4 regions of the Peribacillus sp. YIM B13472 genome follow, and region 1 is predicted to be linked to each of the others. Evidence: riboswitches for the same ligand, from Rfam matches in the RefSeq annotation. Region 1 holds a riboswitch; each other region holds the start of a gene.
What was found. Region 1 has a riboswitch for S-adenosylmethionine ahead of ACFX4I_RS22460 (ABC transporter permease). Riboswitches for the same ligand answer to the same signal wherever they lie in the genome.
Positions count from the first base shown of each region.

Region 2: another riboswitch for S-adenosylmethionine. It lies ahead of ACFX4I_RS05110 (Na+/H+ antiporter NhaC family protein); the one in region 1 lies ahead of ACFX4I_RS22460 (ABC transporter permease).
Region 3: another riboswitch for S-adenosylmethionine. It lies ahead of mtnW (2,3-diketo-5-methylthiopentyl-1-phosphate enolase); the one in region 1 lies ahead of ACFX4I_RS22460 (ABC transporter permease).
Region 4: another riboswitch for S-adenosylmethionine. It lies ahead of mmuP (S-methylmethionine permease); the one in region 1 lies ahead of ACFX4I_RS22460 (ABC transporter permease).

Region 1 covers NZ_JBHZPG010000039.1:9,896-18,127, forward strand. The annotation lists gene ACFX4I_RS22450 (iron-containing alcohol dehydrogenase) at 1,068-2,240, opposite strand; gene ACFX4I_RS22455 (MetQ/NlpA family ABC transporter substrate-binding protein) at 2,712-3,551, opposite strand; partial or broken gene ACFX4I_RS22460 (ABC transporter permease) at 3,566-3,796, opposite strand; SAM riboswitch class I at 3,912-4,022, opposite strand; gene ACFX4I_RS22465 (DinB family protein) at 4,886-5,386, opposite strand; gene ACFX4I_RS22470 (GNAT family N-acetyltransferase) at 5,560-6,084, opposite strand; gene ACFX4I_RS22475 (transglycosylase domain-containing protein) at 6,341-8,232, opposite strand, start outside.
Region 2 covers NZ_JBHZPG010000004.1:137,303-145,534, reverse strand. The annotation lists gene ggt (gamma-glutamyltransferase) at 1-1,303, shown strand, start outside; gene ACFX4I_RS05130 (LysR family transcriptional regulator) at 1,451-2,353, opposite strand; gene hutG (formimidoylglutamase) at 2,477-3,433, shown strand; gene ACFX4I_RS05120 (hypothetical protein) at 3,791-3,946, shown strand; gene ACFX4I_RS05115 (SOS response-associated peptidase) at 4,007-4,678, shown strand; SAM riboswitch class I at 4,942-5,049, shown strand; gene ACFX4I_RS05110 (Na+/H+ antiporter NhaC family protein) at 5,240-6,556, shown strand; gene ACFX4I_RS05105 (chromate transporter) at 6,824-7,369, opposite strand; gene ACFX4I_RS05100 (chromate transporter) at 7,418-8,047, opposite strand.
Region 3 covers NZ_JBHZPG010000035.1:39,837-48,068, reverse strand. The annotation lists gene ACFX4I_RS21435 (YncE family protein) at 1-864, opposite strand, end outside; gene ACFX4I_RS21430 (hypothetical protein) at 983-1,249, opposite strand; gene ACFX4I_RS21425 (DNA alkylation repair protein) at 1,359-1,601, shown strand; partial or broken gene ACFX4I_RS21420 (DUF2188 domain-containing protein) at 1,659-1,805, opposite strand; gene ACFX4I_RS21415 (CobW family GTP-binding protein) at 1,872-2,798, opposite strand; gene ACFX4I_RS21410 (cupin domain-containing protein) at 2,921-3,454, opposite strand; gene ACFX4I_RS21405 (methylthioribulose 1-phosphate dehydratase) at 3,479-4,108, opposite strand; gene ACFX4I_RS21400 (2-hydroxy-3-keto-5-methylthiopentenyl-1-phosphate phosphatase) at 4,105-4,764, opposite strand; gene mtnW (2,3-diketo-5-methylthiopentyl-1-phosphate enolase) at 4,771-6,003, opposite strand; SAM riboswitch class I at 6,108-6,260, opposite strand; gene ACFX4I_RS21390 (pyridoxal phosphate-dependent aminotransferase) at 6,393-7,565, opposite strand; gene ACFX4I_RS21385 (carbon-nitrogen family hydrolase) at 7,665-8,232, shown strand, end outside.
Region 4 covers NZ_JBHZPG010000025.1:41,288-49,519, reverse strand. The annotation lists gene aspA (aspartate ammonia-lyase) at 1-373, opposite strand, end outside; gene ACFX4I_RS18125 (asparaginase) at 397-1,386, opposite strand; gene ACFX4I_RS18120 (helix-turn-helix domain-containing protein) at 1,609-1,983, shown strand; gene ACFX4I_RS18115 (hypothetical protein) at 2,586-2,753, opposite strand; gene mmuM (homocysteine S-methyltransferase) at 3,049-4,014, opposite strand; gene mmuP (S-methylmethionine permease) at 4,004-5,398, opposite strand; SAM riboswitch class I at 5,482-5,584, opposite strand; gene ACFX4I_RS18100 (flavin reductase family protein) at 5,824-6,432, opposite strand; gene ACFX4I_RS18095 (alpha/beta hydrolase) at 6,453-7,061, opposite strand; gene ACFX4I_RS18090 (ring-cleaving dioxygenase) at 7,061-8,008, opposite strand; gene ACFX4I_RS18085 (ring-cleaving dioxygenase) at 8,033-8,232, opposite strand, start outside.

The DNA of each region.
Region 1 (8,232 bases):
GAGGTAGATCTTCATCCGGGTTTCGATATCGATCAGCGCCCACAATCCAAATTTCTTTACAACGATTTCGAGTACGAAGCGATTGGATCACTGCAATTTCATAATTGATTCGATTCACTCTCATTTTCTTGTTCAACTAAACTGTCCCTTTAGTTCCATTACAAAAAGGTTGCCGCAGCAACCCTTTGTTAAACTAACGCACCCGTTAGTGGAATACCAAAAACTACCTAACATATTGAAGAATTAACTGATATAATGCTATGCAAAGTCCTAAAATACACGCTTTCATTTTAGATGGATGGTTTCTTTTACTGCGAAACAAGTAAGAGAAAACTAATATAAAACCCAACGGAATCCATAGCTGAAAGACACCTTCTTTTGTACTGCGAGAAAAAATTGGAGCAATGTAAGTGCTTATCAGAAAGTAAAAGAAAATCGTAAATCGTCGTGTTTCTAATTGCTTGCTCCACCTTACTAAAAAGAAAATAATAATTATTGCGATAATCGTAATGTGTAAAGGGGGTAGCACAATAGCACCGTTCCCAAATTTGAATTCCAATCTGAATTACCCTCCTTTTTTTATAGTGTATCACCATTTATAGGGAAATTTGGAACGTTTTTATTTGAAGTCATATCTTCCTCCGTAAATATCATTTAACCATATTCCTTATTCCACTATCCTGCCCCGATTCGTTGCATAAAGAAAAAGCTACTACCAGCAACAATTCATATCAAATTAAATTATTTTTTAATCAGTGATTTTAACAATAATCCTCCCTAAGTGATCTTTAAAAATGACATTCGATTGTTTATAGCAGAAATTATTTCATTATTCAGGTTCCCTTTAATATGGATAATGGCAATCGCTTATACAACTATTGTAGTGAAGTTAAAAGGAGAAGTTCGATTACAGCGAGACAAAGTAATTGACGAACCATATACTAATCCAGAAGAAATTTCAAATCCAATTTATATAAGGAATTGAGAACATATCGATATTCGTTTTATGAAATCCACACAAAAAAAGTAGTAGATATACATCTGCTACTTTTTTTGTGTTTCTTATTTTACAATGAAGCTTTTAAGATAGATAAGATATCTGCTTTATTTAACTTTTTAAAGTTGCCAAATCCTCCATGCTCCATTTCACGAGCAGCTATTTCTGCAATTTCGTCTAGTCTCTCTTCTCCGATATCATAATCAGATAAGCGAGACGGTGCACCTAGGCTTGACCAGAAAGTACGTAACTTATCGATTCCTTCTAAAGCAATTTCTTTGTCGCTTTTGCCTGCTGTTTCAATATCAAACATGCTCAGCATTAGACGCTTCATACGAATTACGTCCTGATCGAGAACGTGTCTCATCCAATTTGGGAATAAAATTGCTAAGCCGCCCGCATGAGGAATATCATATACTGCTGATACAGCATGTTCAATTGTATGGGAAGCCCAATCGCCAAAGTAACCCATTTGAAGTGTTCCGTTTAATGCGATTGTTCCTGAATATAAGATGGTTTCACGATGTTCGTAACTTTGCAAATCCTCTAGTAATTTCGGCGCTGTTTCAATCACCGTTTGTAATACTGAATAACACATACGGTCTTGTAGAGGTGTGTTTTTCACGCTATGGAAGTATTGTTCAAATACGTGACTCATCATGTCTACCATGCCGTAAATTGTTTGATCTCTAGGAACAGACATCGTATTTACAGGGTCTAAAATAGAAAATGAAGGGTGTGTTACAGAGCTCCCCCAAACATATTTTTCATTTGTTTCCCAATTAGTAATAACAGAATCAGGATTCATTTCAGAACCCGTTGCTGCTAATGTTAATACTGTTCCGAACGGCAGTGCTTTTGTAGCTGTTACTTTTTTGTTGATGATATCCCAAACATCTCCCTCATACTGAGCTCCAGCAGCAATAGCTTTTGTACAATCAATAACACTTCCTCCGCCAACAGCTAACAAGAAATCAATTTTTTCATTTCGACAGATATCAATACCTTTTCTTACCGTAGATAATCTAGGATTCGGTTCTACTCCAGCTAACTCTTGCACGTTTACTTTTAAATCTTTTAATAACGTAAGAACTTGATTATATAACCCGTTTCGTTTAATGCTTCCTCCACCGTAAACGAGCAAAATATTCTTTCCGTATTTAGGGATTTCTTCTGATAACGCTTGAAGCTGATCTTTTCCGAAGATTAATTTTGTGGGGTTATGATACGTGAAGTTCTCCATAATATCTGTATGCCTCCTAGTTGAATTTCATTAAGTTGTCGCAATACGCAAACAAGAGTGTAAGTATAATAGTAAAATAAAATAAAAACAAGAGAAAAGTACTCAAAACGCGTACTTCACTTTATTGATTTATTATAAAAATAGAGAAAAGAAATAAAGAACGTTCGTAAAGTATTTTTAAACGTTAACGAACGAGAGAGAGCAATTTAGTCTATCTCCTCTACGTTAAGGAATCGACTTATTTTCCTTCTTTTTAATGAACTAACGCACCTGTTAGCCATCCATGCAGCACCTTTTTATCGTAATAGTATCAGTATGTTCATGATTAAGAGATTAATTGTAATTATAATGGATTTTTGCATCAGAACCTTATAAACGGGTTTCTAGTATATAGACATAGAAAAACCCCGAATAAGGGACCTTTTTCGAAGTCTCCATTATTTGGGGTATAGTTCATGAAAGGGTGGTTTTTTATTTAGATACAGGTATGACTGCACCTTTATATTTTTCAGTAATGAAATCTTGTATTTCTTTAGAGTGAAGTACTTCAACTAACGCCTTTACTGTCTCTTTATTTTCATCACCCTTACGTACAGTGATAATGTTTCCATATGGATTATCTTCACCCGATTCAACAGCGATTGGGTCTTTAAGCGGGTCTAGCCCTGCATCTAACGCATAGTTAGCATTAATAACAACCGCATCACCTTCGTTGTTATTATAAATTTGAGGTAATAGGCCACCTTCTATATCTGCATTAAAAGTTAAGTTTTTAGGATTTTCTACAATATCATTAATAGTAGCTTCTGTTTTATTGAGGCCTTCTTTTAGCTTAATAACGCCTTCTTTTTCAAAAATAGATAGAATACGACCTTGTTCAGCTACAGCATTACGCATAATAACTGTACCGTTTTTTGGAAGATCTTTTAAGCTATCATACTTTTTAGAGTAAATACCGATTGGCTCAATATGAATAGCACCCGCATTTACAAAGTCATAGTCTGGATTTTCTTTTAGCACTGATTTAAGATATGGAACGTGTTGGAAATAATTTGCATCAATCTCTTCATCAGCTAACGCTGTGTTCGGTATAATATAATCTTGGAATGTTTTAATTTCTAAATCAATTCCCTTTTCCTTTAATAATGGCTTTGCCTCTTCTAAAATTTCAGCATGAGGAATGTTTGATGCACCCACAAGGATTTTCTTTTCTTTGTCTGAAGAATCTGATCCGCCATTAGATGTACCGCAAGCTGCTAGACCTAATAATAAAGCTGAGGAAACTGCTAAAGTTGATATCCATTTTTTCATAATTCATTTCTCCCTTATTGTCTATCTATTTTTGATGTAAAAAATATATCACCTATAAATTGTATGATAAAAACAATGAATAAAATTAATACAGTTGCTACCAATGTAACATCATTATTATTGCGCTGAAAAACTTTCAAGATATAACAAATTACCTAACCATCTGCACCAATTTCCCAAGCAATAGCTGTATAACCAACTAGAGCAATTGTTGTAACTGTAAGACCTGAAATTAATGGTGGCAGCAGAGCACTTATTATGTTAGTTTGTCCGAAGTTATTATACCGGGTAAAGGAAAGTTTTTTTTTCTCAAAAAAACCTTTCTACACATGAGTAGAAAGGTTGGCTAAACAATCCTTTCTCTCATCTTCCAAAGCACATTGCTTTGCAGGAATTGGCACCATTTCAGTTAATTAACTGACGGTTGCCGGGCTTCACAGGGCACAGTCCCTCCACCTCTCTTGATAAGAGTCAAACATTATATTCAATTAAAAGTAAGATTTTTAAATTCAGGTGAATATGGTATGGGAGTGATCTTATCATGACCAAATGGTAGTGTCAATAAAAAATTGTTTAATTAATTTGAATTGATGGATGATTGCATTAAATGCTTTACTCCGTACCCTTTGCGATTGCTTGCTCCTGCTCCTCAATTAAATCATCGATATGCTCGAATCCAACGTTTAAGCGTATAAGAAAGATTAACTCTAGGGATTGTTCAAAAGGTCCTCCTGAACCCCCATATTAGCGTAAATAAAAAGAATCTATTTTGAAAAAAGATGTTCAAAATGGATTCTTTTCTAGTGATTTAGTATACAGTTATTATAAAATTGATTATTTTTAGTGATCCTTAATCAACTAACGCACCCGTTAGCCATCCATGAATCGCAAAAATCGGCGATTCACCACAAAGAATGAAAATGGTTAGGAAGTATCAATACTGATACTGACCTTAATCCAGTCACCCCTAATCTATAAGCTAATTTATTAACGCTCTCCTCTTTTTTTATACGATTGAGCAGGGTCTTCTTAAGTATTGTCATTTTTCATTTTTAAAGAAACTTATTTTCATGGTAGTTCATTAAGAAAAGCGATTCTTGATTAAACAAGAAGCTCATATTAGCCGGTATTGTGGAGGCAATTAACTTATTCTTGCTGGTAATGTTAAATATCGTAGAAGAGTGAGAATACTTTGGATCAACAATTGTTTGATTAAAGTTATTCGTTAGCTCAAAGAAAGATCTGTGTAAACATCTCTCGATCCTCAACTAACGTCACCTTTTTGAAGAAAAAATGGATTACTCTTCTCTTGCCTATTTATAATGAATAATATTTCAAGAATACCAATAAAAAGCATAATCAGTCATAACTGAAGAATCACCCAACTGATGTAACATAGCTGAAATATTCCCTCTATGATAGGTTCCATGATTCACAACGTGTAAGACCATTTCAGATATACTTGTTTCTCTTAATCCTGCCCATGGATTATCCAACATTATTCTCTTTTCCATATCTTCCTGTCTGTTCAAAAAGGTTTTAAACCGTGATGTTAAAGTGTGAAATTCCGTTTCTAAGTCTTCAATGGGCAGTTTCTCAATCTTTTCTTGAATTTGAAATGAAGATTGCATTGCTTCATTCATACTCTGACCCTCGAGGGTATTAAGCCATCCATATTCCACCAAATAGAGATGAGATAAAACCTTTGAAACAGAAGAAAAGACACTTTTCATTTCCTTTTGATATTTCTCAGGAGAAAGTGTCTTAAGATGATCAATAATCCGTTGATTTGCCCATACATGATAGTTATATAGATTTTCTACATGGTTTGCTATACAATCGCCTCCTTATCATCACGTTTTTTAATATTCTATATGAGAATGAATTATTCCTTTAAATATTATTACTTATCTGATGAGATCTTCAACTAAATGGCCCAATTGTTGAACAAAGGTCAAAGCAATCTTCAACTACCCTGCCCCTTTAGTTCCATAAAGAAAAAGCTATCTTAAAGACGGCTCTGGTCTACAGCTAACGTTAGAACCATCAAATCCTCATCAAAATAGTGCCCATTATACTTTAAGGCATTTCGTTCTGTACCATAGACCTCAAATCCCAAAGACTTATATAGTTTCTTTGCGGAGTCATTATCAGATACAACAGTTAAATTTATTTGTTCCAATCCCTCAGAATTCTTCGCCCTACTTATAAGTTCATTCATTAATGCTTTTCCTAAACCCTGACCTCGATTGCCTGGAGCTATGTACATTCCAAAAACATTCCCTTTATGTCTGGTTTTGAGGTTATTTTCACGTATAAAAGTAACAATTCCAACTAAAGATTTTCTATTATCAAAAGCACCTACAATGTACTTGTCCCTTATTGGTTTTATTCGCTCCTTTACCGTTTCTAATGAAAATCCCACCTCTCTCTCATATGTTGAACCAAATGCTTCTGGGTTAATTTTCAATGCATTCAATCGCACTTCCTGGTATAAATGGGCATCGGCCTCTTTTAAAATACGAATATTCATTAGCTACTCCCTCCGTTTATTTTGCATGAAATTTTGTATAGAAGAGTTTTTCTTAAGTTTGTATAAAGCATTCTATTTATCTCTACTAATATCCTTCTTGAGCCAACCTGTCCCTTTAGTTCCATAAGAAAGAGCTGCCTTAAAGACAACTCTGATTTTCAGCTAACGCACCCTATAGTTTAAGTAGAAACCCTCTCATTCTCTTATGTGTATCATAAAAAAGGATGGAACCAATGCGATCCCATCCTAAAAATCTTTATTGTTTGTGTTGCTTTTCCTCTTGCTGTTTATGCTTCTCTTCCTCTTGTTTATGTTTCTTTTCCTCTTGTTGTTTATGCTTCTCTTCCCCTTGTTTGTGTTGCTTTTCCTCTCGTTGTTTAGGCTTCTCTTTCTCTTGTTTATGTTTTTCATCCTCTTTTTTTTCACCAATATCCAATGGTTTTACTTTATTATTTTTTGTAACTGGTGGAGCTTCTTCAGGATTTGCACCTTTAATGAACAGTTCATTATTCACCCGGTATACATCACTAGGCTGCTTGAAGCTACTTTGGTCTGTTCCAAACGCTTCCAGCATGACCTTAAACATTTGGTGCGAGATTTTAGTTGTATTTCCATCCATATAATTACCTGGACCATTTTTAGTATATCCAGTCCAAACCGCCATAGTGTATTGCGGTGTATAACCAGCGAACCAACTATCATTTACCGAACCGGCTGGATATCCATATTGTGCTCTGGTTTTACTGTCAAAATTGGTTGTGCCAGTTTTTCCAGCCACATCTAGTCCAAGGACATTTGCTGTTTTTCCTGTACCAGATTTTACGACTGTCCGTAACATATCCGTCACCAAATAAGCTGTGTAATCATGCATAACACGTTTTGGCTTTGGAGCTAAATTAACAACTCTGCCATCAGGATAGACAACTTTACGAACAAAATGTGGTGTATTGTATTCACCGTTATTTCCAAAAGCACTATATGCCCCTGCCAACTCTAATGGATTAACCGTATTACTTCCAATCGCATATGATTCGTACACCTTATTATTATTAAAAGTAATACCAAGATTTTCTGCAAAGTTTTGTGCTCTATCCATCCCTACTTCTTGAAGGGTAAGGAGTGCTGGAATATTGTATGACCATTGAAGTGCTGTTCTAATCGACAACATTCCGTGGTATTGATGATCCCAGTTAGAAATAGATTGACCATTTGAGTAGGTTATCTCATGATCATTAATTTGGTGTGCTGTAGACCATTTTGAATTTTCAATAGCCGGACCATAATCAAAGACTGGCTTGAAAGTAGATCCTGGTTGACGTTTAATATCAACCGCAAAGTTGTTGCCTCGAAAGGAAGCTTTATATTGGTTTCGACCGCTTCCAATAGCTCGAACTTCTCCTGTTTTTGTATCTGAAAATACGAAGGCTCCTTGAAAATTGTCATTTGGATAAGAAATAATCGTATCGGTGTTCATTATTTTGTCCGCAAAGGTCTGAGCTTTTGGATCTAGCGTCGTATAAATAGATAATCCATCCGAACTGATATCTACATTTTTCAGCTTTCTTTCAACTTCTTTTACAACAGCGTCCAAAAACGCCTCGTACGGCATTCCTTTCTGTTTCGTTTTTGGAACAAGTCCTGCTGTAACTGGAACCTTCTTTGCATCCTCCAATTGCTGTTTCGTAATATACCCTTGTTTATACATAGCTTCTAAAACAATATTACGACGATTTGTTGCAGCTTTCACATGTTCGGGTTCAGTGGGATCGTAATAACTTGGACTCTGTGGGAGTCCCGCCAGCATTGCGGCCTCCGGAAGCGTTAATTTATTTAGATGATCAGCATCGATTCCGTAGTAATTTTTGGCGGCAGCTGCTACACCATATGCCCCGTCTCCAAGGTAGATCTTATTTAAATACATCATTAAGATTTGATGTTTGGAATACTTTTGCTCAAGCTGATAGGCCAAGGTCCATTCCTGTACCTTTCGCTTTATTGTTTTCTGAGGTGACAAAAAGGAGTTTTTAATGACCTGCTGTGTAATCGTACTTCCGCCTTGAGATCCGAAATCCCCTTTTAGGTTCTTGAAGATTGCTCTCGCAGTTCCTTTTATATCAATGCCATTGTGTTCATAAAAATGTGCATCCT
Region 2 (8,232 bases), on a different contig from region 1:
GGAAAACTATGAAGTGAAAGAAAGAGAGCCGATTAAATCGGAATATAGGGGATTTGAAGTGGTAGGGGCAGCTTCACCAAGCTCAGGCAGTTTGACCGTTCTACAAATCCTGGAGCTTATGGAAGGATTCGATGTACAAAAGATGGGGGCGAACACACCTGAGTATCTTCATTATCTCACGGAAGCCATGCATCTTGCTTTTGCCGATCGCGCTGCCTATATGGCGGATGAAGATTTTTATGATGTACCATCAGAAGGACTATTAGATGAAGATTATATTAAAGAAAGAAGAAAACTCATCAATCCAAATAGATCAACAGCTGATGTCAAAGCAGGCGATCCATGGAAGTATGAGGGCAAAGAACCCACTGCAATGAAGATGGTAAAAGAAGAGAAAACCCCAATCGGACAAACGACTCACTTTTCTGTAATGGATAAGTGGGGAAATATGGTTGCTTATACGACTACAATCGAGCAAGTATTCGGATCTGGTATCATGGTACCAGATTATGGGTTCATGCTAAATAATGAAATGACGGATTTTGATGCCACACCTGGTGGAGTTAACCAGGTGGAACCAGGAAAAAGACCAAGAAGCAGTATGTCCCCGACCTTTGTATTAAAAGATGGTAATCCCTTCATGGCCATTGGTTCACCAGGCGGGGCGACGATAATCGCATCGGTATCTGAAACGATTATGAATGTGCTTGATCATCAAATGAGTATTCAAGATGCGATATATGCGCCACGTATTTATTCCGCTGGATATCCGACAGTTAGATGGGAACCGGGAATTGAACAAAATACCAGGTTGGAGTTAATGGCAAAAGGCCATGTATATGAAGAAAAACCCCAGCATATCGGAAATGTGCAAGCTGTTATTTATGATTATGAAAAGGGGAAAATGTATGGAGGAGCCGATAATACGAGAGAAGGAACTGTTCAAGGAGTGTATAATGTTTCCCATAAATCGAAAAAGCCAAAAGAAATAAAAGAAGAAAAAAAGGGACCGTTTACTTTAAAAGTGAATGGAGCCGTTTATCCTTATACAGCTGAACAAATGAAACTGATAGATGAAAAACCCTATATCCAATCAGACAAATTGTTACTTGGTTTGGGTGCAATTGGAACAGGGGACTTAGAAACGTTTAAACCAGATAAAAAATCGTATCTACCGGTGTTAAGAGTAGCGAAATCATTAGGATATAAAGCAAAATGGAACGAAAAAGACAAAGAAGCACTATTGGAAAAAGATCCGGCAGATATTGAAGATCCAGACGATGATGGCAGTGTCACGAATTAATTTTACCCTGACGATATAGACAGAAATTCCTCTAGCAAGATGTTAATAAGGAAATCGAGGAAAATGGTCAGAGCAATTAAATCAAACATTCCCCTTGTGCAATGTGCATAAGGGGAATGTTTTTGTGTCATTACCGTTGGATTTTTTTTAGTCACCGTTCCTAGCATCACTCTTAAAAAAGCTATGTATGTCCGCGACTAACCTACATACCGCAGGAGACAGATATCGATCTTTCAAATAAGCCAGGTAAACAGTCCTTTCCAAATAATTCGAATCGATCGCACGAATTACAGTATTGGGGGTTGCAGCGGATCTTATATAGTTTTCCGGTAAAATTGTAACCCCTAGCCCTGCTTCCACCAAACTGCAAGCCGTTTCAAGCCTTTCTATTTCGTATAGAATATTGGGAATTACATTTTCACCCTTAAAAGCTCTTAAGATATCATCTCTTGTTTGAAATCCAGTTGTACTGATAATCAATTCTTTCTTTGCAATGTCTTGGAAAGTGATGGACTCTTTTTCGTTTAACTCGTCATCTTTATGGATCAAAAGCATGAATTTTTCATTATAAAGGGGAGTGGACAGAATTTCATCGTTATTGATGGGCTGGTTCGTGATGGTGAAATGAACATTATACCGATTTAACGAATCGAAAACCTTCTCTTCCCCTAATATTTCCCTGACTTTTATATGAATATTAGGATAATTGATTTTAAAATTCCTGATAATCTTCGGGAACCAAAATTTGAATGATTCTATGGAACCTATAGATACTGTTCCGCTACCAACATCCTTCATTTCCTTAAGCTCCACTTGCATATTATCGAATCTTCTTAGCAAATCAACAGATCTCGTATAAAAAATCCCCCCTGCTTCCGTAAGCTCAAGCCCTCTTGTATTCCGTTCCAAAAGCTGAAAACTAACTTCATTTTCTAATTTCATTATGGCATTACTTAGGGAAGGTTGTGATATATGGAGAAGTTTTGCCGCTTTAGAGAAATTCTTTTCCCGGACAATGGTAGTGAAATAACGAAGTTGACGAAGATCCATATATTCTCCTTTCTATAGCTTTAAACTATTGATATATTGAATTTTTGTATTGGTAATTATATATTATCTCATTTATAATTTTAAAAAAAGATATTTCGGAATTTTTTAAATAAAGGAGAAATTATGTATACTAATCCGACTTTAAAATATTGGAATGGAAGAATTGATTCCCAATCTGACATGGACAGCTTCAGATACCACCAAAGAGTACGTTTGGCACCGATTTCGGAATTAGCCATTTCTTCCAATGCGTCAAGGACCTTTGGATTGATTGGCTTCAAATGTGATGAAGGCGTCAAAAGGAATAAAGGCAGGATTGGTGCTTCAGAGGGGCCTGATCATATTAGGCAGTCTTTGGCAAAATTACCCTGTCATTTGCCTTCCCAAACCGAGCTGGTGGATGCTGGCGATGTAATATGTGAAGGTACAGAGATGGAGGCCGCCCAATCCCAACTTGGATCGGCTGTTACCCGAATATTGGAGAGTAAAGCGATTCCTATCATACTTGGGGGAGGGCACGAAACCCTGTATGGCCATTATCTTGGGATTAGGAAATCCATTGGACCAAAAGCTAGATTGGGGATTATTAATATTGACGCTCACTTTGATATGAGGCCTTATGAAAAAGAAAGTTCATCAGGAACGATGTTTAAGCAGATTTTGGACGAAGATCAAAGTTGTGGCTATTTATGTGTTGGAATTCAGAAGCAGGGGAATACGAAGGCACTGTTTGAAACAGCCGATAGAAGTAAGGTCGACTACATATTGGAAGAAGATTTGTCATTGAACGAAATGGATGAAACTAAGCGGCGGATAAATGAATTCGCTAAGGAAAATGACTACATTATTCTTACATTATGTACGGACGTTATTGATTCAGCCTACGCACCTGGGGTAAGTGCTCCATCGCCGTTTGGACTGAATCCGAAATTGGTCCGTTCCATTATTAGGCATATCGTATCGAATGAAAAGATCCTCTCCTTTGATATCTCGGAAGTGAATCCTTCTTTGGACGAAAATAATAAAACCGTTACATTGGCAGCACATTTAATAAATGAGGTTTTACTGCATTTTAAATAATGAATGGACATGGAAAAGGGGGCAACTCCAATTTGGTCCTTTTAGAAGAGCGTTCCTTTTCACACCTGCTGTTGGGGCTTTCCTCAATGCCATCTCCATAATCAATTATCAGTATTGAAGCGATAAACCTTTGACAGATCCTGACTGTCCATGAATCATTCATGGACAGTCTTTTTTTGCCGCCTATCAAGGATTTATGGTCCCGGGCATTGTTCGACTAACCCTTTAAAGTGTAAAGGAACCTCCAAACGGCCTCTTCATTAGATGATTAACCATAACTCTGCCAGAGTTCAATACTGATACTTGTGGGTTTTTAGTTTATAATAACAACCATCTAGCCTTTTGAGGGGGGATTCCATGAATGAATATAAAGTGACGGTTAGGAATGGCAGTACCTTAATTTTGTCGGAAATCATTAAAGCTGAAGATGAAAGAGAAGTCCTTGGCACTCTTTTGATTTCCAGCGAATTATTTAATCAACCATTTACCGACATCAGGATTTTAGAACGCTGATTTGTGCCTTCCCGTTCCATTTGTTACACTGTAATAAATCTTAATACGGTAGGCGATATTATGTGTGGACGTTTCACCCTTTTCACTGACATTGAAGAAATAAAAGATCGGTTTGATATTCAAGGATCATTTGATGAGGAATACCAATTCAGCTACAATATTGCTCCCTCCCAATCCGTGCTATCCGTCATTAATGACGGGGCAATGAACCGACTTGGATATCTTCGGTGGGGACTCATTCCTTTCTGGGCAAAAGACGAAAAAGTGGGCTATAAAATGATCAATGCCAGAGCGGAAACCATTGCCGAGAAAGCAAGCTTCAAGAATGCGTATAAGAAGAAGAGATGCTTGATAATCGCTGACTCATTTTATGAGTGGAAGAAGACACCAGAAAGAAAAATACCGATGCGAATAAAACTGAAGAATCATGCTCCATTTGGAATGGCCGGTATATGGGAATCCTGGAAATCCCCTGAAGGCCTCAGCATCTACACGTGCTCCGTTATAACAACCGTTCCTAATGAGCTGATGACCAGCATTCATGATCGTATGCCTGTCATCCTAAAACCGGAAGATGAAAAGGATTGGTTGAATCCAACCAATAATGATCCTGCATATCTGCAGCAGTATTTAAAGTCATTCGATTCGGAACAGATGGAAGCCTTTGAGGTATCGACTGATGTGAACTCGACCAAAAATAATTCATCTAACCTAATACAACAAATTTGCTGAGAGGTCATTAGACCTCTTTTTTATATGAATTCCGTCCCGATAAATGAAAATAACTGATTAACTGCACATGTCAAGATCTCTTTATAATCAGTAAGGAGTGCATGTAAAATAATTTAAAATTAACCCTTGCGAAAATAGACAAAATGCTGTACTGTTATATTTGCTTTTCAAAACGACTTTCGATGTCACGAACTTAGGCAAGTTTCCAGCGTGGTACTTTTCTGGCAGGCATCGTAATTTTTGATAAATTATATAATGTAATCTTCTTATCAAGAGAGACGGAGGGACTGGCCCGAAGATGTCTCGGCAGCGGACTTAAATGGAGTGCTGTGCCAAATCCAGCAGGCTGATTTTCGCCTGAAAGATAAGGAGGGTGTTTTTTATAAATTAAAAGACCTCTTCTTGTTGTTAAATAGAAGGGGTCTTTTTTATGCCAGTTTTTTTGCTATAGCTCCATGACTGGATAATCAGGTAGGTTCAAATTGGAGTTATTTGCGAAAACTGTTAATAGAATAAGAGCTGTGACAAATGTCGCGGGAAAAATAAAAAGAGGTGTACATCATGAGTGCAAACAATAAAGGAAATCCATGGGCATTGATCCCGTTTGTCGTATTTTTAATTTTATTTATAGGGTCCGGAATCATCACTAAAGATTTTTATTCATTTCCGGTGATTGTAGCGATTTCAATTGCATCGGCAGCTGCATTGGCGATGAATCGGAAAGAGACATTCAATGAAAAGGTTGATATCTTCTGTAAAGGTGCCGGTGACGCCAATATTATGTTAATGGTTATCATTTTCCTTTTAGCTGGCGCTTTTGCCGAAGTTGCCAATGGCATGGGGGCAGTTGAATCAACTGTGAATCTTGCCTTAGCTGTTTTTCCGCAAAATCTATTAATGGTAGGGATTTTCATTATCGCTTGTTTTATTTCTCTATCTATGGGGACGAGCATGGGAACGATTGTAGCACTAGCGCCTATCGGGGTGGGAATTAGTGAGCAAACCGATATTTCGCTTGCCCTATCAATGGCGGCCGTTATTGGTGGTGCGATGTTTGGAGATAACCTTTCCTTCATTTCAGATACGACAATCGCTGCAGTTCGAACTCAAGGAACGAAAATGAAGGATAAGTTTAAAGTGAATTTTTTCATCGTTTTACCTGCTGCCATCATCACATGTGTCATCCTAGGAATTTTAACCATGGGCGAACAAGCCGACATCTCCCAACAGTCTTATAATTGGGTGAAGATTCTTCCATATCTTTGCGTATTGATCACTGCATTGGCAGGAGTCAATGTGTTCCTGGTCCTTTCCATCGGAATCGTATTTGCCGGAATTATCGGCTTGGCTGATGGAAGTTATCAACCGTTGGGTGTCATTCAAAAAGTTGGTGAAGGAATGGCGGGAATGTATGAAATATCCTTCCTTGCCATTTTAATAGCAGGTATGGTAGCTGTAATCAAACATAATGGTGGCATCGATTATCTACTCCACCTCGTGACCCGAAATAGCAAATCAAAAAAAGGGGCGGAATTCAGCATTGCCGGGCTTGTTGGTTTGACGAACCTTTCGACGGCAAATAACACGATTTCGATTATCATTGCCGGGCCACTTGCCAAAAATATCGCTGATAAGTATGGGATTGATCCGCGTAAATCGGCGAGCTTACTTGACGTTTTTGCCTGTTGTATCCAAGGGTTGATTCCATATGGAGCACAACTGCTTGTTGCAGCAGGGGTAGCAAAAATTTCTCCGATGAGCATCTTGCCGTATTCATATTATCCAATACTAATTGGACTTTGTGGTGTCGTTGCCATCTTGATTGGTTTTCCACGGTTTCAGCAGGGAAATGATGAAACGAAGAAACATACTTCTTAAAAAGAGAATAATAATGAAAAAACACCCTGAATCATTGGATGCAGGGTGTTTTCTGTATGGGTGAAATACTAAAACATAAGCAATTCAAAAGTGATCTTCGCACTTATGTCAGTATCAGTGTTCAAAATGTAATCAAGGCAGTCTTCATTTCATTTCCTTGTATTTTTAAATGTATGGTAACAAACTTTTTTTCCATCACCAAAATAACTGCGTAATTCCCGTCCATATTGAAAACGCGACGCATAATGGTTGTGTGTGCGACATTTGTCATGAATAGAGGACAACACCAACTAAACCAGAAAGAATAATTACATAGGCTGGGTGCCAGCGTAATTTCATTAGGGCAAATAATGATAATCCAAAAACGAGTAATAAGCTTATCGTATGCCATGAAAAGTTCTGGACTATCATATGATTGGAAAGTGCTAAACTGATTGCTGCAAAGAGGATTAAACTAGTGACAATGGGTCTTAAACCATAAAACATGGATTGAATAACTGGATAATGATTCAATTTGCTGAAGAAGGTGGCTATGACGGTGACGAATATAATAGCAGGTAGCAAGATTCCGAGAGCAGATGATATGGCTCCTGCTAATCCAGCAGTCGAATAGCCAACGAGAATGGCACTATTGGCTGTGACAGGTCCTGGAGACATTCCGGAAATGGCGATTATATCGGTAAATTGTTGCGTCGTCATCCATCCATGCTGTGAGACTTCCGATTCTATTAGGGGAATCATGGCGTATCCGCCTCCGAACGATACAAAGCCGATAATAAAGAAGGTACTAAACAACTCCCACAATTCCATCATTTCATCACACGCTTTCTTGAAAATTAGTTAGCCCCTTTTTTGATTTACCTATATGCCAGCACCCATGAAAGGTTCGAAATCATTTTCTTCTTTTCTTATATCTTTTCTGTCCATCTTGACATCGTAACCTAATTTTCTCTTAATGGAGATTGTCACAATACCCGCTACAGCTCCTGCTACTATAACTATCACAGGATGAATAAAGAAGAGGACTGGAATTCCTACTATTAAAATACAGAAAGTTGATTTATCTACAACAGCCGTTTTTCCTATCTTGATAGCCGCATAGGCGATGATGGCTACAATGGAAGCTCTGATCGATATGAATGCGGATTCTATCTTCGGATTATCCTGAATGAAAAAATACAAAAAGCCGAGGAGCAGAACAATTAAAAAGGTAGGTAATGAAACACCGATCATGGCGGCCATTGCCCCCTTCATTCCGGCAATTCGATGGCCGATAAAGGTGGCGGAGTTAATGGCGACAGCTCCCGGTACGGACTGGGATAAGGCAAAAACATCCGTAACTTCTTCGCTTTTCATCCATTTCCTCTTTTCGACCACTTCTTTTTCGATTAAAGGGATCATCGCAAACCCGCCTCCGAATGTGACAGGTGCTATTTTAAAAAAGGTCCAAAATAAATGGAATAGAGTTTTCCATTGTCCTTTCATTGACATCAGTCACTTCCTTTGCCGTTAAGTTTAAATCTTATTACTACCATATCAAAGAAAAAGGAATGGGTAAATTGCAACAAAATCATCGGGTATAACAAAACGTTATACCCAGAAGATTTATCCGCTTTATAAAGAATGTCGCCAATAATTTAATAGCCTCACTTATTCAGGGATGTAGCACTCTTTTT
Region 3 (8,232 bases), on a different contig from region 1:
ATATCCGGCCACGATCACATCTTCGTTAAAGCTAGCCATTTCAAAGGGGTTGACACCGACCACTTTGCTTTTCACTTCCTCATATTGATCATTCAATTTATATAAAGAGCTTGTACCATGACTAAGGACAAATATGCCTTCAGCATTCTCAAGGAACTTTATCGGCATGGTTGGGGCCTTCAGCTTATTCTTCAACTCTCCCGTTTTTGCCGAATAAATATATAGATCTTCTTCCACTTTGTCCCCATCACCGTGTCCTCCAATCCATATTTCATCCTTTTCTTCCCTTAATAATGTGCCTGTGCTGGAACTATGTACGGGAAATTCAAAATCGACCTTTTTCGTTTCAAGATTTATAACCGAACATTTGGTATCACCAAAATTAATAACATACAAACGATTCGCTTGCTCTCCTTGAAGAACGGTCAGGGGGCTTTTACCAACCTTGACAATATCCTGTTTCTCCCCATCTGTATTTAAGAAATAAATGGAGTCATTCGATTGGTTGACCGCCAAGATGCTTTTTCCATCACGTAACAACTGCATATTAACGATCCCTTTGCCAATTTCCCAACTGTTTATCAGTTTTCCTGCTGATAAAGAGTACACTTGGACTTTCTCCATCTCTTTTCCATAAAGCAGGATAGTATCTTTATCTGCCAGGAGCAGGGCTCCGGTAAATGGTTCTGAAATATCCCATTTTGCAAATGGATGATAGTTTTCATCTATGAAAGTCAGTGAGGTATCCTTGATATTGACAGTCGCCAGGAAAGATTCACTTTTATTGATTTTAGTAAATGCATTACCGCTATTACACCCAGTAAGCAATACGATGGCAAGAAAAAGCCCAATGCCCCACTTCATATTTTAAGCTCCTTATTCATTAAATATCTATTTTTTAAAGATTTTAACAATGATTTGTGAAAAAAGTATGAACCAGAAAAGAATATTTGCTAACAAGCATCCTTAAAACACTCGGAAATCATAACCTTTCCAATTCAGTGATATAGGCCATGACGATCGCATTTTTCATTTCTTCAGAAAGCGAAGATTCCATTACGCGTTTAATACAGAGGTAAAATTTCTCCAATACTGGTTTGCGGGCACGGGGATGGGCATTTTCATCCAAAAGCTCACGGCGGATGAGTTCCGACAACACTTCCCTTCCACCTCCAGCGGTCACCTTACGATTGTTCCATATGCTTAAATAAGCCACCAGTAATTCTTCTTGCCTGACATTTTCTTTCATAGTATCCCTTCCATCCATTACTAATTTATACATATTAATGTTCAAGATTGTAAAGACTATCTTAATAATACGATTACGCTTTTTAAAATTCAAAAAAGGAGTGAGTACAATGTCTCAAGTATACCGCTGTCCGAATTGCCGGACAAATAAATCTCGCTTCAATCTCATTCAGCAAGTAGCAACCCCCATTAAAAAGGATCCGCAGTCAGGTGAGATTATTGAACAATATTCGAACGATTCCCTCCAGCCATTCCATCTAGCATATAATGGTCCTGAAGTTCGGGTCCAATGTGCTGCTTGCGGATTAATAGAAGACGAAAAGACATTTGCCGCCTTTGGAATGCAACAATAAAAATGGTCAGACCCATTAGTGGGTCTGACCATTTTTTCAATCTTTTCCTACTGACATCTTAGCCCGGTCTATGGCAATTGGAATGGCTTTTCCATCCTCATATCCTTCATCCAATAATGCATTGGCGATTTCTATAGCCTTTTCCCTTACATCTTTATCTAGATTCTTCATCGAGTTTGGGTAATCGTTCTTATTCCATGGCACTAATACCGCCTCCTTGATAAGAAAGTCTCTTTTTTATGTTTCCCTTCTTAAATGGGCGGTAAACGTTTATCGGGCCGCTTTCAATTCCAAAGCTTTCAACTGACCGATCAACATTTCCTTATCCAACTTTTCCCCGATTATGACGATATTCAATGGCATTTTCATCATTTCATTCATATACAACGGCATTCCGTAGGAGTATTGGAACAAATGGGGGTATTGTGAATGTGTAAAGGAAATGTATCCTTTCATCCGATAGACCGTTTCCGGCAAAGCCCTAAGCCACTCTTCAAAGTCGGTTTGTACCACGGCACCTTCAAATGTATGAACGACTGCAGTTAAATGCAAATGGTCATGTACATCAAGCTTTTGATGGCCATTATGCCGTTTTCTTTGCATCTGCTGCAATGATGTCAAGGATACGGCTGCATACTCCGTCAATAAACATACAGCATCCGGATTCAGCGCCTGTATCGTATAAATCAGCTGTGCGGCCTCCATCTCACTAACTAAATCCGCTTTATTCAATAATATGAAATCGGCATGGTGGATTTGCTCGGCAAGCAACTGTCGAAGCTGCGGAGACAGTTCCTCCCGATCACGCCACCTTAATAAATCGACGACAGTGATAATCCCTTTATACTCCAGCCTTTTGGCGAAGATCGGCGACATGATTCCATCCAATACTTCAACTGGATGAGCTGCGCCCGTCGTTTCTATATAAACCGCATCCAGTTCATTTTCCGTTAGTAATTCATGAAGCTGAACCTCCAGTTTATCTTGAATTGTGCAGCAAATGCACCCGTCAAACAACTCCTTAAGAGGCACTCCATCACCAATGAGTCCGCTGTCAACCGATACACTGCCGAGCTCATTTAAAAGCACGGCCACTTTTCTACCCGCTTCACTTTCCTGTTTTAAAATATTTCGAAGAAGCGTCGTTTTCCCGCTGCCGAGAAAGCCGCCCAATATGTACACTTCGGTTGTTTTCATTCTTATCTGCTCCTATGATCCGGTTAAATTCGATTCCGTTAAATTTTATCATACTTATCTTACTAAAGCACTTGCCGGATCCACATAAAAAAACCAGCCCGTAAGCTGGTTTTTCAATTGGTTTATGCTTGAACTTCGTCTTTTTCGTAAATCGGCACCCATCCTGCCGCTGTAACGAAAATACGGACAGCAACAGTTTTCCTATCTTCTGCGAGCGTGAAATAATGTCTTGTTGATTCTGGTACACTAATAAGATCTCCTGGATTAAGACGTACATCAAACCACTGTTTATCATTGCCTTCAATGGCAAAGATACTCGTACCTCCTGCTATGAAACGCACTTCATCATCTTCATGGTGGTGTTCCTGCTTAAAGTTTTCAAGCATTTGATCCAAGTTCGGATTTGCATCTGATAATGTGATGATATCATGCGCTTTATAGCCTCTTCTTTCAGAAATTTCCGCTATCTCTGATTGGAATGTTACAAGGATTTCCTCCTTGTCAGCATCTGTTAGATCGTATTTTTCCACAAGATGGGCCGGTAATTTAGAAATGTCCCATTGCTCATAAATAACCCCTTGTGTTTCTAAAAATCCTTTTACCTGTTCACCGTTTTCAATAACCTCGTTTGTTTCATGGAATCTTACCGTCGCCATCATTCATTCCTCCTCTTCGAGTGTTTACCTTAAAGAACCTGCAAACGCCTTTTGTTGATTAAGCAACAGTTGGTATTGAAATAAAAATTCGCAAGCTTCAAGTATTCTTTTTGCTTCGAGTCCGCTTTTACCCCAAACCGTAATGCCATGATTGCGGATCAGCACGGCGCCAGAGTCTTCTTCGACATGTGGCTTGAACTTATCGGATAACAGCGGGATGTCAGCGTGGTTATATATGATTGGAATCCGAAGCTCCGAATCTTCCTCCCACCGACCGGTCGCTTTAATGATTTCATGATTACAAAAGGAAACCTGGCCTTCATCTCCGTACAATTCTGATATCACATTATTTTCAACAGTATGGACATGAAGTACACAGTTTGCATTGGTTTTCCGATAAATGGCTGTATGTAGTAAAGTTTCGGCCGATGGTCTTAGGTTCGTTTCTTCAACTGGTTTTCCTTTTAAATCCACCAGTAAAAAGTCCGAATCCGTTTGCTTCCTTTTATCCTTACCGCTTGCCGTAATATAAAAGAAAGGGCTTTTGGGCTCGCGGATGGACAAGTTACCGCTTGTTCCCATAAACCAATCCCTTTCGGCCAGTTCAGCTTTAATATCTGCCAACTCCCGCCATTCTTTAGAATGATTGTTCACGCTTTAACCGCCTCCTGCCTCTTTAAAATGTCAATTACATCAAAAAATGTTTCAAATCCTTGATGTGGAATTCCTTCCCTATCGCATTTTTCAAGCAGTATGTCACGGGCTATGACAAAATCGGCCTGTTTTGCCGCTTCAAAATCCGTTACTGAATCTCCAATAACGAATTTAAAATCTTCCTCACCCGCTATTTCCCTCATAATGGATGGCTTGCAGCAACCGCAATCATTATTACATTGATCATCACAAGCATGTGGCCACTCAATATAAATCTTTTCCTTATCAAAAAATGCATGGTTGCAATAAACGGACTCTGTTGGCAAGATATCATTTAAAAGCGGTGCAATGAAAAAATCCATGCCCCCGCTTACTATATATAAAGGGATGTTGGCTTGTTTCGTATACTCAACGAATTCATAAAACCCTGGACGAATGCCGGCCGTCTTTCTTACATATTGGATGATGTCATCCTTCATGCCACTATCAAGCAGTGAAAACATATCCCCAACTCCTGAAGATATACTGATTTTTTGCTGAAGGACACCGTCTTTCAACGCTTCCCATTCAGGAGGAGCAAATTTTTTCATGATGGAAATGATATTATCCGTGTTGGTGATCGTTCCGTCAAAATCACAAAAGATGATCGGTTTCATTATTTCTTATAGGCCTCCCCATAACACAAGAGCTTTTTTTAGTGTTTCTTCCTCAGCCGCCGCTTCAGATAGGTCCTTTCCTGCTAGAACGGCTTCCACAGCAGAACGGAAAGCCTTGGCCCCGCCCTCTGCTCCGTCAGGGTGCCCGTGAATTCCCCCCCCTGCATTAATCACGCTATCGAGCCCAAAATCCTTGATTAGGTCCGGAACCATGCCTGGATGAATGCCTGCAGAAGGAACAGGGAAGGCTTTTTTCCATGAAAGTTCATCTTTTGTCAGAGCTTCAGCAATCGCCAAGGTCTCCTTTTTTTCCAGTGCGACATTTCCATAAGGGGATGGGAACAAGGATAAATCCGCACCTGATAACCTTACTAATTTACCAAGCAATAATGGATAGCCGATCCCATAAAATGATGAAGATGCCAATGCCCCGCTATATGCGGGATGCGCCATGATCGGCAGCTTGATACGATCATGTTCACTCAAGGCCTGCAATACATCCAAACCATATGTATGAACGTTGAACAATAAAGCATCTGCCCCTGCTTCAGCCGCCTGCTCTGCCTTATCCAGTAATTCAAATGTTTTCCCTGATAGATTGACAGCATATAAAGTTCGGTGGCCAGTGGTTTCATGGACTTCATTCAATATTCTTTTTCCCGTTTTTATTCTATCGAAAAATGGAGTCAGTTCCTGGTCGAAGAGGATCTCATCATCTTTAACTAGGTCGACACCTCCCAAAGCTTGTTGCCTTAGTTGCTCATTATGGAATGTCAAGTCCCTTCCTAATACACCTTTAAAGATGCTCATCACCAGGGGCCGGTTAAATACGCCAATCTTTTCCCTTATGCCTCCAATGCCAAATTGCGGCCCGGGAAAAGCTGTTTGAATATCACCGACAAAATCCAGGTCGATAAGTTTTATTTCTCCGTCCAATGAAAGTTTGCCGAAGACCGTCGTGAGGATTGCAGGTAAATCAATGGAGAAATTCCCCGCCGGATAGGCAATTTTAATAAGCGAACGGTATACTTTACGATTAAAGTAGCTGTTTGCACTCTCTTCTTCAGAAAGGCGTGTCACCGATACGACGCGCCCCTTATGTTTTTCCAGTTGTTTCTGGACCAAATGTGGCAGGTCCGTCCAAGTCCCGACAGTCAAACCTAAGGCAATGCTCTCTGCTTTTTTCTCATGATTTCCATTGAAGTCATGAATTAAATAAGTAGCGACTATCTCGCTCATCTGATCACTCCTATAACACGTTAGTAAACTCTCGATGTCATTAACCTGAAATGGTCTAAAATGGCAAAAGCCCCTTCATAAAGAAGAGGCTTTAAAAAGCCATCTTCTTATCTCCCAGCCATTGGCTGCAAGAATTAGCACCGTGCCTTGTGGATTTAAAGAAAATCCGGCGAAGAATTCCGCCCCATTTTACAATGGAATTACGGTCGGTTGCTGGGCTTCATAGGGCTAGTCCCTCCACCTGCTCAAAATAAGAAAACGCTGATATATAAATTGCATTCAAGTATCGAAAGATTAAGAATTTATTTTGTATTCTGACAGGTAATCCCTACTTTGTCAATAAGTTTTAACTATTTAACGGTGAATAAATCGGATACCTCATTCCATCGTTAAAATAAGTTTAATGAACGTATTCGTTCCACTGCCTCTTCAAGCCGTTCTTCCGAAGTCAGCAGCCCTACCCTGACGTAACCTTCGCCAAATTCACCGAATCCATTCCCTGCGGCAACAGCTACGTGGGCATGCGTTAATAAATAGTCTGCAAAACTCTCTGACGTAAAGCCTTTAGGCACCTTGAGCCAGGCAAAAAACGATGCCGCAGGCGCTTTGACATCCCAGCCGATTGCCCTCAATCCCTCAATGAAAACATTTCTTCGTCCCTCGTACATCTGCACTAACTGCTCTACACAGCTCTGCGAGTCAAGCAAAGCGCTTGCCGCAGCTTCCTGTATCGCCGGGAAAAGACTCACATAAAGATGGTCTTGTAATAGTTCTAGAGCTTCTATTACACTCTTATTCCCCACTGCGAAGCCGACTCTCCACCCTGCCATATTGTATGTTTTCGATAGTGTGTATATTTCTATTCCTACATCCTTCGCTCCCTTCGCCTGGAGAAAGCTTATCGGTTTTTTTCCGTCGAATCCGATCGCACCATAAGCGAAATCGTGGACCACACAAATGGAATGCTCTTTTGCGAAGGAGACGGTTTCATCAAAGAAACTTTCCGTTGCAGAAGCACCTGTGGGATTATTCGGATAGTTCAAGAACATCATTTTGGCTTTATCAAGTACTTCTTTATGTATGTCATTGTATTTCGGAAGAAAATCATTTTCTTCTGTCAAGGGCATGAGTTCGGTCTTTGCCTGGGCTAAAACAACTCCGGAAAGATAATCCGGATAGCCGGGATCTGGAACAAGGATCGTATCACCTGGATTCAATAAACACTGCGGCAGTTCGACAAGACCTGCCTTCCCCCCGAAGAGAATCGCCACTTCACTATTCGGATCCAGCTTGACACCGTATTCTCGTTCATAAAAGACGACGGCAGCATCTTTTAAATATTGATGTCCCCGGAATGGCGAATATTTATGATTAATCGTTTTTTCAGCGGCAGCCTGCAAACTTTTCACGATATGTTCTGGCGTCGGCTGATCAGGGTTTCCCTGGCCTAAATTAATGACATCATGTCCTTGCTCCGTGATCGCATTGACTTTTGCTACTAGTGAAGCAAAAAACTGCTTGGGCAGGTCCTGAAGCTGGCCGGATTTTTCGAATTGCACCATTTATACACCTTCTCTGAAATTTCTTGAAATTCTAGTCACAAATGATATATGTTTATCATAGTCTTGTAAAGCATTTTTTACATGTGGGGGTTTTAAACGATGAAGTGGAAAATAGCTTGTATTCAAATGGATATAGCCTTCGGGCAACCAGATATCAATTTTCAGGTTGCAGAACAATGGATGGAAAAAGCAGCACGGTCAGAACCCGATATCGTCATTTTACCGGAGCTTTGGACAACAGGATACGACTTGACCAGGTTAAATGAGATTGCTGATCACGAGGCAGAAAAAACGATTGAATTTTTTAAAACACAGGCACAGAAACACCAGATTCACATCATAGGCGGTTCCATCGCGAAAAAAACAAGCAAGGGAATCTATAACACCATGATTATCATCGATAAACATGGGAATCTCATTAAAGAATATGATAAGCTTCACTTATTTCAGTTAATGGATGAACATCATTTCCTGCAGCCAGGAGAAAAAGATGGTTTATTCACTCTTGATGAAAAAATATGTGCTGGATTCGTTTGTTATGACATCCGTTTCCCTGAATGGCAGCGAGCCCATACCGTTCAAGGCGCCGAAGTTCTATTCGTAACGGCGGAATGGCCAAAGCCGAGACTCGATCACTGGAGAGCCTTATTGATTAGCCGTGCCATCG
Region 4 (8,232 bases), on a different contig from region 1:
TGTGTCCCATGAGTTCTAACGCACGGTTGGCAACGATTTCATTAATGTTCATATTCATCGATGTACCCGCGCCGCCTTGAATTGGGTCAACGATGAAATATTCATGCCACTTTCCATCGATCACTTCATCAGAGGCTTTGACGATAGCGCTTCCAATACCATCATATAACCGTTTGGTATCCATATTTGCTAAAGCGGCTGCTTTTTTAATCATAGCTAGTGCACGAATCATTTCTTCATTGACTTTGTAACCGGTAATCGGAAAATTCTCTACAGCGCGTAGAGTTTGTATTCCATAATAAACATCTGCCGGAATTTCTTTTTCCCCAAGAAAGTCTTTCTCGATTCGGTATGTTCTCTCTTCTATCAACATTTCCTCTTGCCCCTTTGTTTGTTCTATAATGTAATGTCCTCTGCAATCGGTGTTTCCATCATTTCCTTCACTTTTTTGGGATCCTGTGTCTTGGCTAAAATCCACATCAACTTAGGAACGATGGCTTCTGTATTCATATTTCTGGAACGAATGATGTCATTCTTATTCACTTTTCGTCCCACTTCATAAATATCCATATCTTCCCCTTCTTCTAAACATTGGGTAGTAATGACTACGGATATTCCACACTGGACCAACTCATTCAATTTCTCTAAAATATTTCTTCCTTGAAATGGAATACCACCGCTTCCATAACTTTCTATTACGATTCCCCGATATTGATTTTTCAGGAAATCAAAGAATTCAGGCTTAATACCGGGGTGCAGCTTAACTAAAGCAACGTCAGTACATAGGGAAGCATCTAACTTAGCTTCCTTTTTCTTTGGTGAATGAACTGGCTTTAGATACTCAATTTTATCTTTGAATATGGTAGCGATATATGGATAGTTAATACTTTCAAACGAATCATAGCTTTTAGTTCTCAATTTAATGGCCCTAGTACCCTGGATGACTCTACCATCAAAAACAACATATACTCCTCCAATATCTTCACAAGCAAACCGAATCGCATCCGAGATATTTCTTTTGGCATCTGTCTTTTTAAAGGCAATTGGGATTTGAGAACCTGTAATGACAATTGGCTTCCCTGAATCTTGTAACATATATGAGAGCGCAGCTGAAGTGTAAGCCATTGTATCTGTTCCATGGGTAATCACAAAGCCATCGTAATCATGGTAGTGCTCATGGATGGATTGTGCCATTTCTGTCCAATCTTCCGGCTGCATATTTGTACTATCAATATTCATCAAAGGCTTACTATCAATCTGGTAAAGTAAATCCAATCCCGGCAGATGTCCTAAAAATTCGTCAGCTTTCATCTCTGGAACCAGTCCATCTTTTCCTTCTAACGATGCAATTGTACCACCTGTAGTAATTAACATCAACTTCTTCATTTTTGACTTCAACTTCTCCAATATATTCCCCCCCTTTAAAGCCTCCCTGTCATTCAATCATCTTAGAAAAGGATGTTTTCGCTGTAAATGTACATGTTACGCGTACACCACATGTTATTATAGTCATGTTCCAGAGTGAAATCAAGCTAAAATCATTCATTACGCGTACGCTTATTCCAATTTGATGTTATAATGGATTTATATAAAAGGAGAGTAATAAGAATGATTGTAAATAGATTAACTACATTAAGGAAGGCCAAAAGGTGGTCTTTGCAATATACCGCTGACAGACTCGGAATCGCCAAGAGTACCTATGCAGGATACGAATCGGGCCATCGCCGCCCTTCATTAGAAACGATTAATTTATTAGCAGGCTTATATGATACATCCACTGATTACATCCTAGGTCGAGTGGATTATCCATCTAAAGATATTACCACAGAGTCTCCTCTAATCTTGGAATTAACGGATTCACCAAATATGGAGCTGACTGTCGATGGAATCTCTCTTTCTGAAGAGGAAACGATTCAATTCATCGCTTTTATTAGAGCTAAACGAGAAGTGGAAATAAATCGCGATAAACAAAATATAACATAGCAGACATTGGACTTCTTATAATATTCACGAATGATTTATTCAAAACTGTAAAATTCCATGGCATTAACCAGTTAGGATAAGCCGGTTATTATTAATCGTTGAGTTCGCCCTTTTGACACTACATGTAATTAAACTTACTAACTTGGCTTAGTAGCTTTTTGAATTCTAATAGTTGCCCCTGAGTTTAGAAAATTAAGTTTTATTAATTATATATAGAAGAAAGTCAGCTAATTAAATGCATCCATCATCATTATTCTGTTATCTTCTTTAACATCTTTCCTTTTCCATCAAGGAAAGATGAGTAAATTCCGCTGTTTTTTCTATCCTCCGTATATGCTTATTTACGTTTAATCTCCGACTTTCCCTCTTGATTTATTTGCAATGAAAGAAAAACCATAGCAAAGCTCATGGTTTTTCCCAAGTGAATAAATGGAAATTGCTGTCTCATCTTTAAAGCTAAAAACGAAGCTGAATTTTGGAAGCCTTATGATGTGCTTCTATTTTTGGAAAGCGAAATTATAAAATCCTTAAAGGTATGGAAAATTGCTCAATATCTTGATATGTTTAAAAGTGTCTCATTCGATATACTTTTTCCCAATAAATCATGGCATCTCGTCTTCTTTTTCCCGATTTTTGAAAGCTTCATGTGTGACAATATCCTCGATTTGTTCATATTGCCGGCTGTGTTCCTTCTCTTCGCTAATTCTATTATTGGGTAGATTTCCTGGATGTCCTTTTTCTTTGTGATTAAAATTTTTACCACGACTCATACTCATTCTCTCCTTTCCAATCATTGTTTGTTTAGTTTCCCCAAGCATACAAAAAATATGATTTAATTTCTCTTTTTCCTGTTTTTGCAGCAAGTCTGGATTGACCTGTTATTTTCAGCCGAAATTCATTTTAAAAACACTGAAAAAAATAAGAAATATAACTCAACCCAGATGTTCCTTCACACCCGATCTAGTGCAAAAAAAAGAACAGGAATCGTCAAATTATGACGCTTCCTGTTCTTTTTATTTATCCACTACTTACATACCTTATAACAGTTTGATGACAGGAGAAGGGCTAGGAGGATACCACCACGGAAGGTCGCCACTTTCTTGAAATGTCTGCAATATGATGCGGTGCAGTTCTGCAACATCCTCCAATTAAACGTGCCCCTGCATGGTGCCATTCTTCAGATTTCAGGTCGAGCCTGTTACATGATTCTTCACCATGCCAGGTTTTAGTTTCCGGATTATATGTTTCACCAGAATTCGGATAAACTATAATTGGTTTATGCGTGTTTGAACGCAACAGCTGTATGGCTTCCGTGATACCTGATATAGGCGCACAGTTGATGCCGATTGCTGCAATTTGCTCACTGTCCCCAAACAATCTGGTACACTCCTCAAGCAATGTACCGTCACTAATCGCTTTTTCATTTTTCAATGAAAAGGATAGCCAAGCATAGACTTCTGGATACTCTTTCAATAATGAATGTAATACTTTTGCTTCTTGCAGGGAAGGAATCGTTTCAAATGCTAAAATGTCAGCACCGGCTTCAATCAAAGCAGATATTCGCGAGCGATGAAATGCAGTTAAAGTTTCATCTGAAACACCATAGTTTCCTACATACTCTGAACCATCTGCAAGGTAAGCCCCATAAGGTCCAACTGATGCAGCGACCAATGGCTTAGGTCTAATCGTTTGATATTCTTCTTCCATCCAAAATTCATCTCTTGCTTTCCTTGCAAGTAAAACCGTTTTCCGGATTAGTTCCAAAGCCTCTTTCTCTTGTATTCCGCGGAGGGCGAAACCTTCAACTGTTGCTTGATAACTTGCCGTGATCGCACAGTCAGCACCAGCACGAAAGTAGTCAGAGTGAACCTGATAAATAACTTCTGGATTTTCAAGTAATACACGTGCAGACCACAGGGGATCGTCCAAATCGCACCCATGCCTTTCAAGCTCTGTAGCTAGAGCCCCGTCCAAAATCATGACTGAATGATCTCGTAATATTGCGTCAATTGGGTTTATTTTATTCTTCATGGTCTACTCCTCTTTTCTTTATCGTTTGTGTCAAATAATAACTTCCATAGCAAAACAAAATAAAAGGAATGCCACAATATAGTGCAATTCGTTGTGTAGGATCAAATGCAATTCCTATGCAAGAAGCAAGACATAGTATAAAAGAAACGATTGGAACGAGTGGATATAATGGTGTATGATAAGCCAAATCATTTACTGAATTTCCATCTTTTATAAATCGCCTGCGAAATAGAAACTGTGACGCGCTAATACTCATCCAAACTACAACCACGGCTAGTCCAGAAATGGATACGAGCACTATGTATACAGTATCCGGTGCAATAATACTTGAGAAAAGGGCTAAACCACCGCCCAACATACTGAAAAGGACTGCATTTACCGGAACACCCCGTTTTGTCAATTTTGCAAATATGGGTGATATAGTTTTCTTATCTGCAAGTGACCAAAGCATCCTGGATGAGGCATATAGTCCTGAGTTTGCAGCAGACAAAATGGCAGTTAATATAACAAAGTTCATAATACCCGCTGCATATGGCACTCCAATTTGTTCCAGAACTGTAACAAAGGGGCTCTCTAATACGCTTGCATCCGAAATTGGCAATAATGCGGATAATACAACGATGGTACCCACAAAAAAGATAATCAATCTCCATAATGTCATACGGATTGCCTTTGGTATCGTTTTTTCAGGGTTCACTGTCTCTCCAGCTGCAATTCCAATTAATTCAGTTCCAGAAAATGCGAAATTCACCGCGAGCATCGTCATCAGAATGGCGAAAGCACCATTCGGAAATAAACCTGCACTTGTGAAATTGGAAAATAACGGAGCTGACTGTGAATCAATTATTGGAATAAAACCTACCATTGCTGCAGCTCCCAGAATAATAAATATCACAATAGCAAATACCTTAATAGACGCAAACCAGAATTCGGATTCAGCGAAAAACTTAACGGTCCACGCATTTAATGCCAAGACCAAAATGGCAAATAGAGCACTCCATATCCAGACACTTATTGATGGAAACCATCGCTGCATCAACAATCCTGCAGCCGTGAATTCCGAACCTAGTGCAACCGTCCAAGTTAGCCAATACAACCAGGCTACTGTATACCCTGTCCCTGGTCCGATGTATTTGGCTGCGTAGCTATGAAACGCACCTGTCTCGGGCATATGTACTGCCAGTTCACCTAGACATAGCATGACTAGATAAACCACTACTGCTCCAATCAGATACGAAAGGATGGTGCCAAACGGACCAGCCTGGTGAATCGTATAACCCGAACTTAAGAATAAACCAGTTCCAATCACCCCGCCAAGCGATAGCATTATTATATGCCGTGCTTGCATTTGCCTTTGAAAATCATGCTTCCTTTTGTTTTCCATTCTTACTCTCCTTAATCTTGCATCCAGAAAAAACGAAAACGCACTCTAAAAAAGAGTGCGTTACTGACAAATAAACACGTACGGTCTTATCTATCAAGGTTTCACCCCCTGGAATTAGCACAGTGCCTTTTTAGACCTGTTGCTGAGGTTTCATAGGGCCAGTCCCTCCACCTCTCTGGATAAGAAATTATTTTTTTATAACTTTATCAATCTATGAAAAATTTGTCAAGTTTTGTTTTCGTTTGTAAAGACTTTCTTTTAAATTCTAACAATCATGGCACCTCCGGCATTGAAATGAAATGATTGCCAGTTTTCGGAACTACCGCTCACCGCATTAAAATTGCAGATAAATCTAACCGGATAATTTTGATCTAAAAAAATGAAGCCATCTCAAAAAGATGACGCCATTCTTTCTTTCTTTTCACTTAAGGACGTTCTATTTCAAATAATTCCCCTAGTTTTGTATAAGTATGACCCGCTAATCTTGCTACAGGTTTTAGCCCATTCTGGTCAATTCGGCCATTATGGTAAATATCTTGCTCTATATGATAGCAGACTATTTTCCCTATCAATAAATCACAACCAGGTTTATTCTGGGAACCTGCCAACGGTATCGCATGCTCTAATGTACATTCAAAGCGTACCTTCGCTTCTTGCAATCCAGGTACGGATACTTTATCACTAACAGCTGGCGTGAAATTGGTAAGACCCAATTCACTTTCGTCAGATGGGAGTTCCTTCGCCGTTCGATTTGCATCAGCAACATTATTTTCATCAGTGATATGAACAACGAATTCACCTGTTTGAATTGCATTTCGGGCCGTGTCCTTTGAAACTCCTTCTTTCCGTTGAACAGAAATGGAAATCATCGGAGGATTGGAACTGACTATGTTGAAAAAGCTGAACGGCGCTATATTGATTGTACCGGTTTCGGATTGTGTCGTAACCAGGGCTATAGGTCTCGGTATAATGCTTCCAGTCAAAAACTTATAATTTTCCCGTTCAGTCAGACTTTCAGGATTAACTGAAATCATCTTCATTCCCTCTTTCATTCTTATATAAAGTTCTTATGAAACCATGAACCTGCTGCCTCAACCTCTGAACGTGTTAACTGATGACCGTAATTTTCCCAATGAACATCCACCGTAGCACCAGCTTGCAGTAAAAGTTGATTGAGTTCTTCCGTTTCTTCTGCCGGGCAGATTGGATCGTTTTTACCTGCAGCAATAAAAACAGGTATATCCGAGAGGGACGGCAGTGCAATACCTCGTCTAGGTACCATTGGATGATGAAGAATCGCTCCTTGTAGTGCCCCTTCGAAATGGAACATCAAACTTGCCGCTATATTGGCACCATTAGAATAACCTAATGCTACCACTTTGTCACGATCAAAGTCATATTTTCCGGCCGCTAAGTCCAAGAAGTCATAAAGCTCCTTCGTACGAAAGATCAAATCTTCTTCATCAAAAATCCCTTCGGATAACCGGCGGAAATACCGAGGCATTCCGTTTTCAAGTACATTTCCCCGTACACTCAATACGGATGAACCCGGTGAAACCATTTCCGCTAATGGCAAGAGATCTGTTTCCGTTCCTCCAGTGCCATGTAAAAGCAAAAGCAATGGCGCTTCTGGATTACTTCCTTTTTGAAAAATATGCTTCATCATTTATCCTCCTCTAGTACTCTCGGCACTGCCGGCAGTAACGTTTTCTCCATGTACTCCCTTTTTTCTTCCAGCCATGGCGGCAGCATTAATTTACTCCCCATCGTTTCATTCGTTTCATCATGAGCGAAGCCAGGTGGATCTGTGGCAACTTCAAAGAGAATGCCTCCATCTTCCCTGAAATAAATGGCATCGAAGTATTGACGGTCTTTAAAGGGTGTCACACCATAGCCATGGTTACCTATATGCTCCCTCCATTCTTTATGATCTTCATTATCGCTTGCACGCCATGCAAGGTGATGGACAGTTCCCACTCCGATTTTCCCATTGGGCAAAACCGTTTTTTTAACATCTATCAAATTTCCGATGTCCGATGTGGATTTGAAGCGGATGAAATCGCCCTCTTCCCCAATCTTTTGCAGGCCCATCACTTTCTCTAATAGTTCCATCGTTTTGATCGGCTTTGACGTCAATAATACGGCACCTCCGAATCCCTTGACCGCCTTATCAGCTGGTACACCGCCGAATGACCACTTGCTATTTTTACCTTCTTTACGCTCAACCAGTTCAAGTTGCAAACCATGCGGGTCTTGAAATTCCAGATATTCCTCACCGAAACGTGAAACCTTTTCAAAGCCTATGTTAAATTTATCCAAACGCATTTTCCAGAAGTCCATTGACCCTTCCGGAACGGCATATGTTGTAATCCCCACTTGTCCAGAACCTATTGTCCCTCGGTATGCTTCAGGCCAAGGAAAGAAAGTGATGATTGAGCCCGGTGAACCTGATTCATCTCCGAAATATAAATGATAGGTGCCTGGATCATCAAAATTAACGGTTTTCTTCACCATACGCATTCCCAATATTCCAGCATAAAAATCCACATTCTCTTGAGGATTGCCTACAATTGCGGTTATATGATGTATTCCAGCATTTTGCTTTTGCATGCCGATTACTTCCTTTCCCGTTGATTAATTTGTTGATTTTGTATTCAGTGGTTTTAAATTCGATTCAATATCCTTTCTTCTCGATTCTAAAAAAGGTGGCAGGGCAAGGTTCTCACCTAGGTGCTGCTCTGCTTCATCCACTGCAAAACCAGGTCCATCAGTAGCTAGTTCAAATAAGATGCCATTCGGCTCCCTAAAATAGAGTGAATGAAAATAAAAGCGGT